One region of the Pseudarthrobacter sp. NBSH8 genome, then DNA from elsewhere that is predicted to be linked to it. Evidence: riboswitches for the same ligand, from Rfam matches in the RefSeq annotation. Region 1 holds a riboswitch; each other region holds the start of a gene.
What was found. A riboswitch is a leader RNA that binds a small molecule or an ion and turns the genes downstream of it on or off. The one in region 1 is predicted to bind thiamine pyrophosphate.
Positions count from the first base shown of each region.

Region 1 (4,353 bases):
AACCTCGATGTATGAGGGCTCTTCGGTGGGGTGGTACTTGCCGATCTCTTCGATGGCACGGCCGTCACGCTTGGAGCGTGCGTCCATAACGACGATGCGGTAGTACGGTGCGCGCATCTTGCCAAAGCGCTTAAGGCGAATCTTTACGGCCACTTTTGTGGTCACTCCTGTTTCAGAAAAGGGGTAAACCGACGTTCTGCACCCGTGGGGCGGGCCATACTTGAGGGTTCAAAGGACAGGATCCAAACGCGGAGAGAGGGGCCACGCAGATCGAGTACCTGTTTATTGTGCCAGATCAGCGTCCGGATTTCGACTTGACACGGACGAATGGAGCAGCGGGGCGGACCGGCACGCCACAGCCAGCCTAGGACGACCAGACGTAGACACCGGTGCGCGCGGCGTCATCGATCGAGTTCGCCAGCTCGGCGACCTTCTGGACATACGTCCGGGCCTCGGCCACGCCGAAGGGCATGTCATCCTGGGCGGCCCACTTTTCAGCGACGTCATCCAGGACATTACCGTCCCCCTCAGTCTCATAACTGAGCAGGTCCGCCAGCGCACGCACCATGGCCGACGGAACCCCGAGGAGCGAATCGCTGGCCACATCAACCATGGCCAGTTCGTAGTCCGCGCCACCGGCGTGCACCGCAGCACCGGCAAGATCGCCAAGCTGTTCGATTTCGAAATCGCTGATTCCGGGAATCCGCAGGCCCTGGCCCGCCGGGGAGCCGCCCGCATCCAGGACGACCGCCCGCTTCAGCGCGGCATCGTGAGTGGAAACAAAAATTTCAGTGAAGCCCATGGGAACAGCCCTCATTCCGTCGACGGTGCGGCCCGGAAGGGCTGCATCAAGTGCCGCCCCGGCCGTTCAGAATCAGCCTAGTACAACGCGCCCCGCACCTTTGGCATCCGCACTCAGCGGACGGCGACACGGATCCTGTTGCGCCACGGATCCTCGAAGCGAAGCTCGGCGCCCGTGTGGTGCGAGGCCACGCCGGCGACCTTCAGGCGGTCGGCGAGCGCACCGACGTCGTCCCCGGAAGTGACCTCGATGAGCACTTCACCCAGGCCCAGGGTGTCCTTGCGGGGACCGGCGCCGCGGCTGTTCCAGACGTTCATGGCCATGTGGTGGTGATACCGGCCGGCCGAGACAAACAGCGCCTGCCCGTGCCAGCCTGCGGTCTTTTCGAAGCCCAGCGTGCCCACGTAGAAATGGTGCGCCGACTGGACGTCACCCACCTGGAGGTGGATGTGGCCCACCCCGGCTTCAGCGGCCTGCTGGCCGGCCACGGATTCCTGGGTCAGGTGCTGCTCAAGGTAGCGCTGCGGTGGCAGTGCCAGGCTGTCCATCACCACATCCTTCCCGTTCCAGGACCAGTTTTCGCGGGGCCTGTCCCAGTACAGTTCGATGCCATTGCCTTCGGGGTCGTTGAAGTAGAAGGCCTCGCTGACGAGGTGGTCGGCGCTGCCCGTGAAGGATCGGGGTTCGTATTGCGCTGCAGAGGCCACCGTGGCAGCCAGTGACGCCTGGTTGTCAAAGAGCAGTGCGGTGTGGAACAGCCCGGCCTCTCCCCTGCCAGGCAGGTTCAGGGAAGGGGCGGCCGCGAGATGGACGAGCGGGCGTTGAAGGCGGCCAAGGTAGACGCCGCCGTCCTCTTCCGCCACAACCTCCAGGCCGAGTGCGCGCTGGTAGTAGTCGGTCATCAGCTTCACGTCGCCCACCTTGAGCATCACGGTGCCCATGGAGAGGTCGGCAGGAAGGAGATCCCGGCTGGTGGCTTCTGCAGTCATTGAACGCTCCCGGTCCGTTGGCCTTCGGGGCCGAAGGCGGCTATACCTTCAATTTACTTGAAGCTTCAATTTAATTCAAGTGGCTGAACGCACAGATTGCAACTCCGGTCCCGTGAGTGCTGTCACCGGGCCGCCCTCTGCCTGTGGTAGCTTCGACTTGACCACACGGGAGCCCTTGCAGGGGCTGAGATCGGGCTGACGCAGCCTGCGACCGTTGAACCTGTCCGGGTAATGCCGGCGAAGGAAGTGAGTATTCATTGAATACACAAGAAACACAGCTGATCCCTGCCCACATTGAAGCCGACCAGGATCAAACGCTCCAGCCTGACACTCAGTCACTGAAGTCCCACTCGCTGGCGTTCATCACTGATGACGCCACCGGGATCCGGGTTCCCGTGACCGAGATCGCGCTGGAACCGTCGCCGAACGGCGCAGCGAACGGGCCTTTTCGGACCTACCGCACGGCCGGGCCGGGCAGCGATCCGGTGGTGGGCCTCAACCCGTTCCGCTCGGAGTGGATCGCCGCCCGCGGCGACACCGAGCCCTACAGCGGACGGGAACGGAACCTGCTCGACGACGGTAAGTCGGCCGTGCGGCGCGGCGCAGCCTCTGCGGAGTGGAAGGGGGCACGGCCGGTGCCCCGCCGCGCCGTCGACGGCCGGACCGTCACGCAGATGCACTACGCACGGCAGGGTGTGGTGACCACCGAGATGCAGTTCGTTGCCCTCCGCGAGAACTGTGACGTGGAACTGGTCCGCAGCGAAGTCGCTGCCGGCCGCGCCATCATCCCCAACAACATCAACCACCCGGAATCCGAACCGATGATTATCGGCAAGGCATTCCTGGTCAAGATCAACGCCAATATCGGCAACTCCGCGGTGACCAGCTCCATCGCCGAGGAAGTGGACAAACTCCAATGGGCCACCCAGTGGGGCGCCGACACGGTGATGGACCTTTCCACCGGAGATGACATCCACACCACGCGGGAATGGCTCATCCGCAACTCCCCCGTGCCCATTGGCACGGTGCCGATCTACCAGGCCCTGGAGAAGGTCAATGGCGAGGCCAACGCACTGACGTGGGAAATCTTCCGGGACACCGTCATTGAGCAGTGCGAGCAGGGCGTGGACTACATGACCATCCACGCCGGTGTGCTGCTGCGTTACGTGCCGCTGACGGCCAACCGCGTCACCGGCATCGTCTCCCGGGGCGGTGCGATCATGGCGGGCTGGTGCCTGGCCCACCACCAGGAAAACTTCCTTTACACGCACTTCGACGAGCTGTGCGAGATCTTCGCCAAGTACGACGTCGCGTTCTCCCTGGGCGACGGACTGCGCCCGGGAGCCACTGCGGACGCCAACGACGCCGCCCAGTTCGCGGAGCTGGACACGCTCGCGGAGCTTACGCAGCGGGCGTGGGAATTCGATGTGCAGGTCATGGTGGAGGGTCCTGGGCACGTCCCGTTCCACCTGGTGCGGGAGAACGTGGAACGCCAGCAGGAACTCTGCAAGGGCGCCCCGTTCTACACACTGGGGCCCCTGGTCACGGACATTGCCCCGGGCTATGACCACATCACGTCCGCCATCGGCGCCACCGAAATCGCCCGGTACGGCACAGCCATGCTTTGTTACGTCACGCCCAAGGAGCACCTTGGCCTGCCGAACAAGGACGACGTGAAGACCGGGGTGATCACCTACAAGATCGCCGCCCACGCAGCCGACCTTGCCAAGGGCCACCCCGGCGCCCATGAACGGGACGACGCCCTGTCAAAGGCCCGGTTCGAGTTCCGCTGGCGCGACCAGTTCGCGCTGTCCCTTGACCCGGTTACAGCCGAGGCCTTCCATGACGAGACGTTGCCGGCCGAACCGGCGAAAACGGCGCACTTCTGCTCCATGTGCGGCCCGAAGTTCTGCTCCATGAAGATCAGCCAGGACATCAGGGACGAATACGGCTCCGCAGATTCGCAGGCGGCCATAGCCGAGGCCTACAGCGGGATGCGCGAAAAGAGTGCGGAGTTCCTGGCCGCCGGCGGGAAGGTCTACCTCCCGGAGCTTCGGATTCCGGCCGGGAGCTGACGGCTCAGGAAGCCCGAACCGAGCGTGACCTGCCGACGGCGGCGATGAAGGACCGGATGGCACGGTCACCTTCGGCAGAGTCCTGGGGCCGGTGTCCTCCCGCAGCAATGCGGTGCAGGGCACCGGTTTCCTGCAGATATCCGGCGATCTCCTCGTAGAGCGGTTCCCAGCCGCCAGTCAGGACCATGGTGGGGACGCCCGGAACGATGTGCAGCGGGGCGTCCCAGGACGGCGCCTGCAACCGGAGCCGGCGAGCTGACCGTTTTTCTTCCGTGGTGGCGGGCTCCTGGAGGTCCGCCGCGAACATTCTCCGCACGAACTCACGCTGGAAGTCGTCATCACTGAGTTGGTGCCGGATATCGAACAGCGGTTGCATCAGCGCCCTGTGGGCAGACGTGGCCGGCAGTTCGACGGTCAGGGACAAGCACGCCGGTTCAACCAGCGTGAGGGAAAACACCAGGTCAGGGCGATCGACGGCGGCCATCAT
Region 1 is NZ_CP043178.1:2,468,656-2,473,008, forward strand. It holds gene rpsP (30S ribosomal protein S16) at 1-153, opposite strand, end outside; gene FYJ92_RS11355 (hypothetical protein) at 365-802, opposite strand; gene FYJ92_RS11360 (VOC family protein) at 916-1,791, opposite strand; TPP riboswitch at 1,947-2,054, shown strand; gene thiC (phosphomethylpyrimidine synthase ThiC) at 2,049-3,866, shown strand; gene FYJ92_RS11370 (alpha/beta hydrolase) at 3,871-4,353, opposite strand, start outside.

Region 2 (4,353 bases), 1.3 Mb from region 1:
TAGCGCAAACGTTGACTTGCCGGCGCCGTTGGGACCCGTGACGGTGAGTGCGTGGCCGGAACGGACCTGGGCGGTGATGCCCAGCTGCACCGGCACGGGCGGGATGGTCCGGAAGCCGCGGCGCCGCGGACGCTCGCGGGAGACGGCCAGGTCCTCAGCGGCCAGCAGCAGGTCACCGGAGCCTGTGGACGCGCGGCGGCGGGTTGCCGGAATATACCCCGGCACCCACACGCCCGCGCCGATCAGCATTTCCCGCGCCTCGTCGAGTACCTGGTCCGGCGGCCCGTCCAGCAAGACGGCGGACGTACCGGCCAAACTTCCTGCGGAGCCCGCAGCGGAGCCCGGCTGGAGCACCACAATCCGGTCCACCAGGTCCTTCCAGACGGACACGCGGTGTTCCACCACAACGAGTGTGGCGCCGGTTTTGTCCAGGCAGCGGCCCACTGCGTCCCGGACTTCCAGCACGCCGGCGGGATCCAGGTTCGCGGTGGGCTCGTCCAGCAGGATCAGCCCGGGCCGCATCGCGAGGATCCCGGCCAGCGCCAGTCGCTGCTTCTGTCCGCCGGACAGGGCCGACGTCGGGTGGTCCAGCGGGAGCCCGGCGGCACCTGGCCCGCCGTTGGCGTCCACACCTGTGCCATTGGCGTTCAAACCAGCTCCGCCGCCCCCGGCACTTCGCAGCCCGACGTCGTCGAGCGCTTCATGGACGCGCCGCCAGATCTCGTCCCGCGGAACGGCGAGGTTCTCGGCGCCGAAGGCGACGTCGTCGCCCAGGCGCGACAGAACCACCTGCGTTTCCGGGTCCTGCTGCATCAGCCCCGAGCGGCCGCGCTGCCCGCGGGGAACCACCCCGTCGATCAGCAGCGAACCGGTTTCGTCGGCGTCGTCTCCTTCATCCCCCAGCACCCCTGCGAGCGCGTGCAGCAGCGTTGACTTGCCGGCGCCCGACGGGCCCAGCAGCAGCACCCGCTCGCCGGGAGCGATGTCGAGGTCGAGCCCGTGGACGGCGGGGGCGGAACGGCCGGCATGCCGCCAGCCCCAGCCACGGGCGGACACCGCGGCGGGGCGCACTCCGGAAGCGCCGGCGTCGGAAGCGGTCATCAGTTGAAGACGGGCTCCGAAGCTGCCTTCCGGGACGCGAACGAGCTCAGCACGCCGGTCCTGGCCAGGCCGCGGGTGGCGATCCAGGACAGCGCGCCCGCAATCACCGCGCCGGAGATGGTGCAGAAAACGATGTACGCAAGCTTGTCGCCGGGCTCGTACGCGATGTTCCAGCCCCACGGCAGGAACGAGTCGTTGAGGCCGCAGAACAGGCCCGCCCCGGCACCGGCCAGGAGAGCGGCGATGAGGTTGTACTTCTGGTGCAGGAAGGACTTGAACCGGAAGTTGCCGTACACCAGCAGGAAGAACACCAGTTCGGCGCCTAGGCCCTGGAGGAGTCCGGAGATCAGCACCGTGGCGCCGTACTGCGAGCCCATGATGAGTTCGCCGGTGGCGGCCACAGCTTCGCAGAAGAGCGCCGCGCCGGGTTTGCGGATGATGAGCATGCCCAGCACTGCCGGGATCATCCAGCCGCCGGCGATCAGGCCGGTCAGCGGGGGGTAAACGGCATTCATTGGTGCGGAAACGATGCCGGCGCCCTGGGACCAGGCCCAGAAGATCACGCCACCGGTGATGGCGATGAGCGCCGCCACCACGATGTCCACAACACGCCAGGTATTGCCGGTCTTTTTGATTGCTGCAGTTGTCATTCGGTCCTCCTGAGGATCAGGAGGGGAAAGTGCCCCGGCGTGCGGCGCTGCCGCCGTTTCCGGACACTTCGAGAACTCGACTCCCTTGCGCCGGTACTAACCGGATCAGGTTCGAGGGTCTGCGGCTGTCCGCACTCTCAGCGCCTGCCTGCGGTTCCCTGGCAATGCCAGTGATGTCCGACGGCGGCGCTCCCCTGTCGTAATAAATCTGCCCTGATGGGCGTACTCCAGTTTACACCGCGGGCGGGGTAGATTGTGGGCCATGACTGCCAACAACCCGACTGTGACTGCGTTCAATCCCGATGCGACGGTGCCCCAGCCGGTGGGGCTGCTGGAGGCCCTGATCGCCCGCATCGAGGGCGAGATCAGCGAGCTGCAGTTTCCCCATTTCACCAGGGATGATTCCCTCAATCTGGGGCTGCTGCTGGTGGAGCTCGGCAAATCGCGCCGGCTGCCTATCGCGATCGACATCACGAAGGGTGACCAGGTCCTTTTCCATGTTGCCCTGGACGGCGCCACCCCCGACAACGAGCACTGGATCCGGGCGAAGCAGCGCACCGCCGCCAGGTATGAGATCCCGTCGTTGCTGGTGGGCCTCCGCGGCAGGCTGCACGGCGGCCGGATCGAGGACCACGGCTGGTACGACGAAACCGTCTACGCGGCCCACGGCGGCTGCTTCCCGGTCTACGTCGCCGGCGTGGGCGCCGTAGCCACGGTGACGGTCTCGGGCCTGCCCCAGCAGCAGGACCACGATCTCGTGGTGGAAGCCCTGCGGGAGATTCTGGAGTCCATGCAGCCGGGTTAGGCTAAAGACAGTCCCGGATCCGCTCACAAGGAGTTCAACGAATGAACCTGTTCATCAAGCTGCTCGGCACCGCAATCAGCCTCGGCGCCGGATTCGTCGGCACCAAGATGGTCAATACCGTGTGGGAAAAGTCCACCGGCCGGAAGGCTCCCACCGGCAAGGATGAAGACACCCCCACGAGCCTCCGCTCGGCGCTGACGTTCGCGCTTATTTCGGCCTCGGTCAGCACCATCATTCAGGTGCTGGCCAACCGCGGCACACAGCGGGCCATTACCCGCTTCGCCAAGTCCCAGGACATCGTCTAAGCGCACCACCAACACATGAGTTTTTGTCCAGATAAAGGCCTCCAAACGGCCCTGACGCCGTGTTATCTGGACAAAAACTCACGCGCGGGGCGGGACGTTAGCATCGGCGAGTGAGGCTCAGTCCCGCCGCCCGCCGTCGTACGCTTCATCCCGGGACGAGTCATCCCGGGACGATTGTGCCGCCTTCTGAACCACGGCGTCGAGTTCATCGGAGCTGAGCAGCTCGCGGTGCAGGTGTTTGGTGCGGTACCCGGCGCGGCCCACCATGTGGGCGGAAACCGGCACGGTCAGCAGCTGGAAAATCCAGGCCACGAGCAGCGCGGGCCACACCCACCAGGTGCGCATCTGCAGGCCGATGGCCGCAAGGAGCAGGAACAGCCCCAGCACCTGGGGCTTGGTGGCCGCGTGCATGCGGCTGAGCAGGTCCGGAAAACGGAGCAGTCCGACGGCGGCGGCGAGGGACATGAGGGCACCCACCACCAGGAACACCGCCGACACGGTATCGATGACGTTATCAACCACGCTGGCCTCAGGATTCATTGGCTTGCTCCCGCCGGTCGGCCACAAAGCGCGCAACCGTCACTGCCCCGATGAAGCCGACAATGGACAGCGCCACCAGCAGCATCAGGTTGTTCAGGTGCCGGTTAACGGCCATATCGATGCATAGGGCCGCGCCGAGGATCGCGAGCAGGACGTCGGAGGCCAGCACCCTGTCCAGCAGCGACGGGCCGCGGGAGATCCTAATGATGGCTCCCGCCGCTGCCAGCGAAAGAATGACTGCCGTAACAGCCAGAACGGTCTGCATCATGATGCGGCCTCCTGCCGGATTGCTTCGAGTTCTTCGCGGGAGCCCATGATCCTGATCAGGCCGGCCTCGATCGAGCGGACTTCCCTGCGCAGGTTCTCTACCTCTTCCGGGCTGCTGACGTTGAGCCCGTGGAGGTACAAGGTGGACGTTGACCGGTCCACTTCCACCACCAAGGAGCCTGGGATCAGCGAGATCACGTGCCCGGTGGCGGTGACCATGAGGTCCTGGTGGCTCCGCAACGGCACTGCGACGACGGAGCTGATGACCCGCGGGCCGCGGACAGCCGCCAGGTACATAACCTCAACGCTCGCTGCCGCCACCCTGCCCAGGAAACGCAGGGCAAATGGCACGGCGTGAAGAATGTTGAAGCGGCCGCTGACTTCTACCGGCGGCAGGTAGAACATCCGGGCCACGAGCACGGCCAGCAACGCGCCGAACAGCAGGTTGCCGGGGCTGAAGTCCTGCCACAGGGCGCCCCAGACGATCACCAGCCATACCAGCAGGGGCAGTTCCTGGCGCAGAGAAATCCGCCGGCGGCTCATTTGCCTCCTCCGTCTTTCAGTGCCACCGAGGGAACCTGCGTGTCCTCGCCCAGAACGGCCTGGATGTAGGCGGATCTGTCCAGCATCTCGTGGGCGGCCTGGTCCGAGACTGTGAACAGCGGGCCGGCGAAGACCGTCAGTG
Region 2 is NZ_CP043178.1:3,794,896-3,799,248, forward strand. It holds gene FYJ92_RS17595 (ABC transporter ATP-binding protein) at 1-1,101, opposite strand, end outside; gene FYJ92_RS17600 (ECF transporter S component) at 1,101-1,751, opposite strand; TPP riboswitch at 1,816-1,957, opposite strand; gene FYJ92_RS17605 (heme-degrading domain-containing protein) at 2,014-2,556, shown strand; gene FYJ92_RS17610 (DUF4235 domain-containing protein) at 2,598-2,861, shown strand; gene mnhG (monovalent cation/H(+) antiporter subunit G) at 2,979-3,401, opposite strand; gene FYJ92_RS17620 (monovalent cation/H+ antiporter complex subunit F) at 3,391-3,669, opposite strand; gene FYJ92_RS17625 (Na+/H+ antiporter subunit E) at 3,666-4,211, opposite strand; gene FYJ92_RS17630 (Na+/H+ antiporter subunit D) at 4,208-4,353, opposite strand, start outside.
Region 2: linked by a shared signal. The riboswitch ahead of FYJ92_RS17600 (ECF transporter S component) and the one ahead of thiC (phosphomethylpyrimidine synthase ThiC) in region 1 are both predicted to bind thiamine pyrophosphate.

Region 3 (4,353 bases), 370 kb from region 1:
GCTGCCGCCATTCCGGTCATCAGGGAAATCTGGGCGTTCCAGTCCTCCACCGGAAGCTGCGGTGCCGCGGCAATCCGGTAGCCGCCGTCGGGCAGTTGCACGATTTCCTGCTCGGGCATGTTCAGGCTGGCGCCGCCACGTTGCCGCTCCAGTTCAACCCGTTTGAGCCCCACTTCCTTCAGGAGCTGCAGCACGGGACCTGGCGTCCCGGCGTCCAGTTCGGCCTGGACTCCCTTGTAGCTCAGCTTGGCCCTGCTGCGGATGGTGGCCCTGCGGACACTCACCGTGGAGATCTGTGCGGTGTCGTCCAGCTCGAACTCCCACACGTAGGCGGAACAAAGCTGCCCGGCCAGGAGGCTGCCGGCTCCTTCGCTGATGACCTCCGGGTGCAGCGGGATCCGGCCGTCCGGGGCGTAGAACGTTTGGCCGCGGCGCCGGGTCTCTGCATCCAGCATGCCGCCGGGGCGGACAAAGGACGGCACGTCAGCGATGGCATAAAGCACGCGGTAGCCATCGTCCGCGCGCTCGATGAATAGCGCCTGGTCCAGGTCAGTGGAGGACGCCGGATCGATGGTGAGGAAGTCCACGTCTGTCAGGTCAGCGCCTGGCAACTCGTGTGCGGCCACTGCCGCTTCCGCGTCCCGGACCGCCTCCGCCGGGTAGGGTCCGGGCAGTTCCAGCTCGGTCCGCAGGGCGCTCAGTGCCGCCGCGAGCTCGTTGGTCTGCTCGTGGACGTTGGGGGCCAACCGATGATGTGACACGAAAATCAGGTTAGCCCGATTTTCATGGATCGTGCACGCCCACGGTCCGCCACGCGTGGGATTGTCAGGATGCGCCTGCGTTCAGGGCCGCCACGAGTGCTGCGGCAGCCGCTGCGGGATCGGGGGCCTCGGTGATGGCGCGCACCACCACAATCCTGCCGGCACCGGCCTCCACCACCTGCTCCACGTTGCCAAGATCGATGCCTCCGATGGCAAACCAGGGCAGCGTGGCCTGGGCGCCACCGGCAGCGCGGACTGCTTCGGCAGCGTACCGCACCAGCTCAAGGCCGACGGCGGCCCGGCCGGGCTTGGTGGGAGTGGCCCAGACCGGTCCGACGCAGAAGTAGTCCAGGCCGCGTTCGGACGTCAGCCCGCCGGACAGCCGGATGGCGCCTTCGATCTGTTCGGCGGTGTGCGTGGACAGCCCGATCGCTGTGGGTGCCCCAAGCAGGGCGCGGGCGGAAGCGACCGGCAGGTCTTTTTGCCCGATGTGGAAGACGGGGGCGCCGGACAGCATAGCGACATCGGCGCGGTCATTGACGGCCCATAGCTTTCCGTGGCGTTCGGCCGCGGCCTGAAGCACGGCCAGCAGCTCCAGCTCCTCCGCCGCCTCGATCGCCTTGTCGCGGAGCTGGATGATGTCGACGCCGCCGGCAAAAGCCGCGTCCACAAACTCGCCAAAGTCGCCCCGGTCACGGCGTGAGTCTGTGCATAGGTACAGCCGGGCGCTGTGCGGGAGGCCCGGGCCTGTGCCGCCGGTGGGGTCTGTTGCGATCAAGGATTCGGGGGTGGAAGAGCTGGCGGAGGGCGTGCCTGCAGCGGCGAAGGATTGCGCGTTCATGGAAACCAGCCTAATTCCCCTAAACTGGGCGAGTACTGCGGGAGCCCGTTGCAGCCGTCACAAAGCGGCCGGGCTGAGAGGGCGTCAGAGCCGACCGCTTGACCTGATCCGGCTAGTACCGGCGTAGGGAAGGAACCATATGCCCCCCGCAATAAGCAGCCCGCCTGAGACTGCATCAGCCCGACCGGACTCCGTGCTGCACGCCGACGTGGCGGTCATCGGCGGTGGAGTCATCGGCCACGCCATAGCCTGGGAGGCCCGGCGATCCGGCCGTTCCGTTGTGCTGATCGATGACGCGCCCGGGAGAGGCGCCACCTGGGCAGCCGCCGGCATGCTGGCCCCTGTAAGCGAACTCCACTATCAGGAGGAAGACCTCCTGGCGCTGATGCTTACATCCTCCGGCCTGTGGCCCGCCTTCGCGGCAGACCTTGCTCTGGCAGGGGCTGGCGAGACCGGATACCTGACGACGCCGACCCTCGCCATCGGCGCGGACGCCGCGGACCGCAGGGCGCTGATGGACCTCCGGGCCGTGCAGCAGGCCAGCGGCCTGGTGGTGGAACCCCTGACTGTCCGTGAGGCCAGATCCAGGGAATCCCTGCTCAGCCCGGCCATCTCCTGTGCCCTGGACATCCCCGCAGACCACCAGGTGGATCCACGGAGGCTGGTGGCGTGCCTCCAGGAAGTCCTGGCCCTCCATGAACCGGGAACAGAAACCGCCGTGGCAGGTGCCCGCGGGGGATTCGCCGTTGACCAGCGGGCCGCTGCCGTTCTTTGGGAGGACGGCCGCGTCAGCGGCGTGGCGCTCGCCGACGGCGGAATAGTCCAGGCCGGCGAGACTATCGTGGCCAACGGATTGCAGGCGGCCTCGCTGGAAGGCCTGCCGGTTGGGCTGTACCTGCCCCTGCGGCCCGTCTACGGTGACATCCTTCGACTTGCTGTGCCGCAGCACCTGCGCCCGCTCCTCACCTCGACAGTCCGCGGAATAGTCCATGGCGTGCCGGTCTACATCGTTCCCAGAGGGAACGGCACGGTGGTGATCGGGGCAACGCAACGGGAGGACGCGCTCGCCGGGACAGGCGATGGTGCTGTCTCGGCCGGCGGCGTCTACCAGTTGCTGCGTGACGCCCAGGTCCTGGTGCCTGCCGTCTCGGAGCTTGAACTCCTCGAATGTACTGCGCGGGCAAGGCCGGCGACCCCTGACAACGCGCCGCTCCTGGGCCGCGTACCGGTTTCCGCACCAGGAACGGGAAACCAGGAGAGCCTGGGGAACATTGCCGGGCTGATTGTTGCCACCGGGTTCTTCCGTCACGGAGTGCTCCTTGCTCCGGCGGCGGCAGCGATCTGCCGGGACTTGCTCGACGGCCGGACGGATCCTCGTTGGGGAGTGCTCAACCCGGCCCGCTTTTCAAGCCAGCACCGCATAGCCGGCACACAGTCCCCACCCAAGGACATCAGCATCATGAAGGACCTCGACCCTCAGAAGGAATCAGCATGAACATCACCCTCAACGGCTCGCGCCATTCCGTCGCGGACGACGCCTCCATCACCACCCTCATCAGCCAGATCACAGGCCGCCCCCTCGCAGCCAACGGCCAGGCGACAGACGGGCAGAAACTCGGCGTCGCCGTCGCCCACAACTCCGAAGTAGTACCCCGCAGCCAGTGGTTCGTTACGGCGCTCGCCGAAGGTGACGACGTCGAACTGGTCACAGCAGTCCAGGGAGGCTGACACCATGACAGTAACCAGCAACATCAGCACACAGAACCTGCCCGAAGCCGCTGACAGGCTGGTGATCGACGGCGTCGAGCTCGGCTCCCGCCTCATCATGGGCACTGGGGGGGCCCCGAGCCTCGACGGGCTGGGAGCTGCCCTGCTGGCGTCCGGAACCGAACTGACCACGGTGGCCATGAGGCGCTATTCGCCGGCCGAGTCGGGGTCCCTTTTCCAGCTCCTGGTGGACCACGGGATCCGGATCCTGCCCAACACTGCAGGCTGCTTCACGGCCCGGGACGCGGTTATGACGGCGGAACTTGCGCGCGAAGCGCTGGAAACGGACTGGCTCAAGCTGGAAGTCATCGCCGACGAACAGACCCTGCTGCCGGACGCTGTGGAGCTCGTGGATGCTACCGAACAGCTGGTAAACCGGGGCTTCAAGGTGTTCGCCTACACCAACGATGACCCGGTCCTGGCGCTGCGGCTGGAAAACCTGGGTGCCACCGCGGTTATGCCGCTCGGAGCGCCCATCGGTACCGGCCTGGGAATCCTGAATCCACACAACATCGAACTGATCGTCTCGCGCGCCTCGGTGCCCGTGGTGCTGGACGCCGGCATCGGCACGGCATCCGACGCCGCACTGGCCATGGAGCTTGGCTGTGATGCCGTGCTGCTGGCCACCGCGGTCACGCGTGCGCAGAACCCGGCACTCATGGGGGAGGCCTTCAAACACGCCGTCATCGCCGGTAGGCTGGCGAAAGCGGCCGGCAGGATTCCGCGCCGCGAGCACGCTTTGGCGTCATCGGCCATGGAAGGCCGGGCAGAGTTTCTCTAGGCCTTCTCCTCCAGACCGGGCGCCCTCGGCCAAAAGCCGGGCGAGCTCACCGGACGAGCCAAGGAGGCCGCCATGGCCGGCAAGCAAGACACACTCACGCCTGAGCGCATCGAGGCCGTCCTCGCCGCGCTGCCCGACTGGCAGTACCGGCTCGGCGGGCTCGTTGCTGTCTATAAGACGCCGACGGCGGCCGCCGCACTCGA
Region 3 is NZ_CP043178.1:2,835,855-2,840,207, reverse strand. It holds gene FYJ92_RS13010 (RNB domain-containing ribonuclease) at 1-761, opposite strand, end outside; gene thiE (thiamine phosphate synthase) at 826-1,602, opposite strand; TPP riboswitch at 1,630-1,749, shown strand; gene thiO (glycine oxidase ThiO) at 1,742-3,097, shown strand; gene thiS (sulfur carrier protein ThiS) at 3,094-3,330, shown strand; gene FYJ92_RS12990 (thiazole synthase) at 3,335-4,150, shown strand; gene FYJ92_RS12985 (4a-hydroxytetrahydrobiopterin dehydratase) at 4,223-4,353, shown strand, end outside.
Region 3: linked by a shared signal. The riboswitch ahead of thiO (glycine oxidase ThiO) and the one ahead of thiC (phosphomethylpyrimidine synthase ThiC) in region 1 are both predicted to bind thiamine pyrophosphate.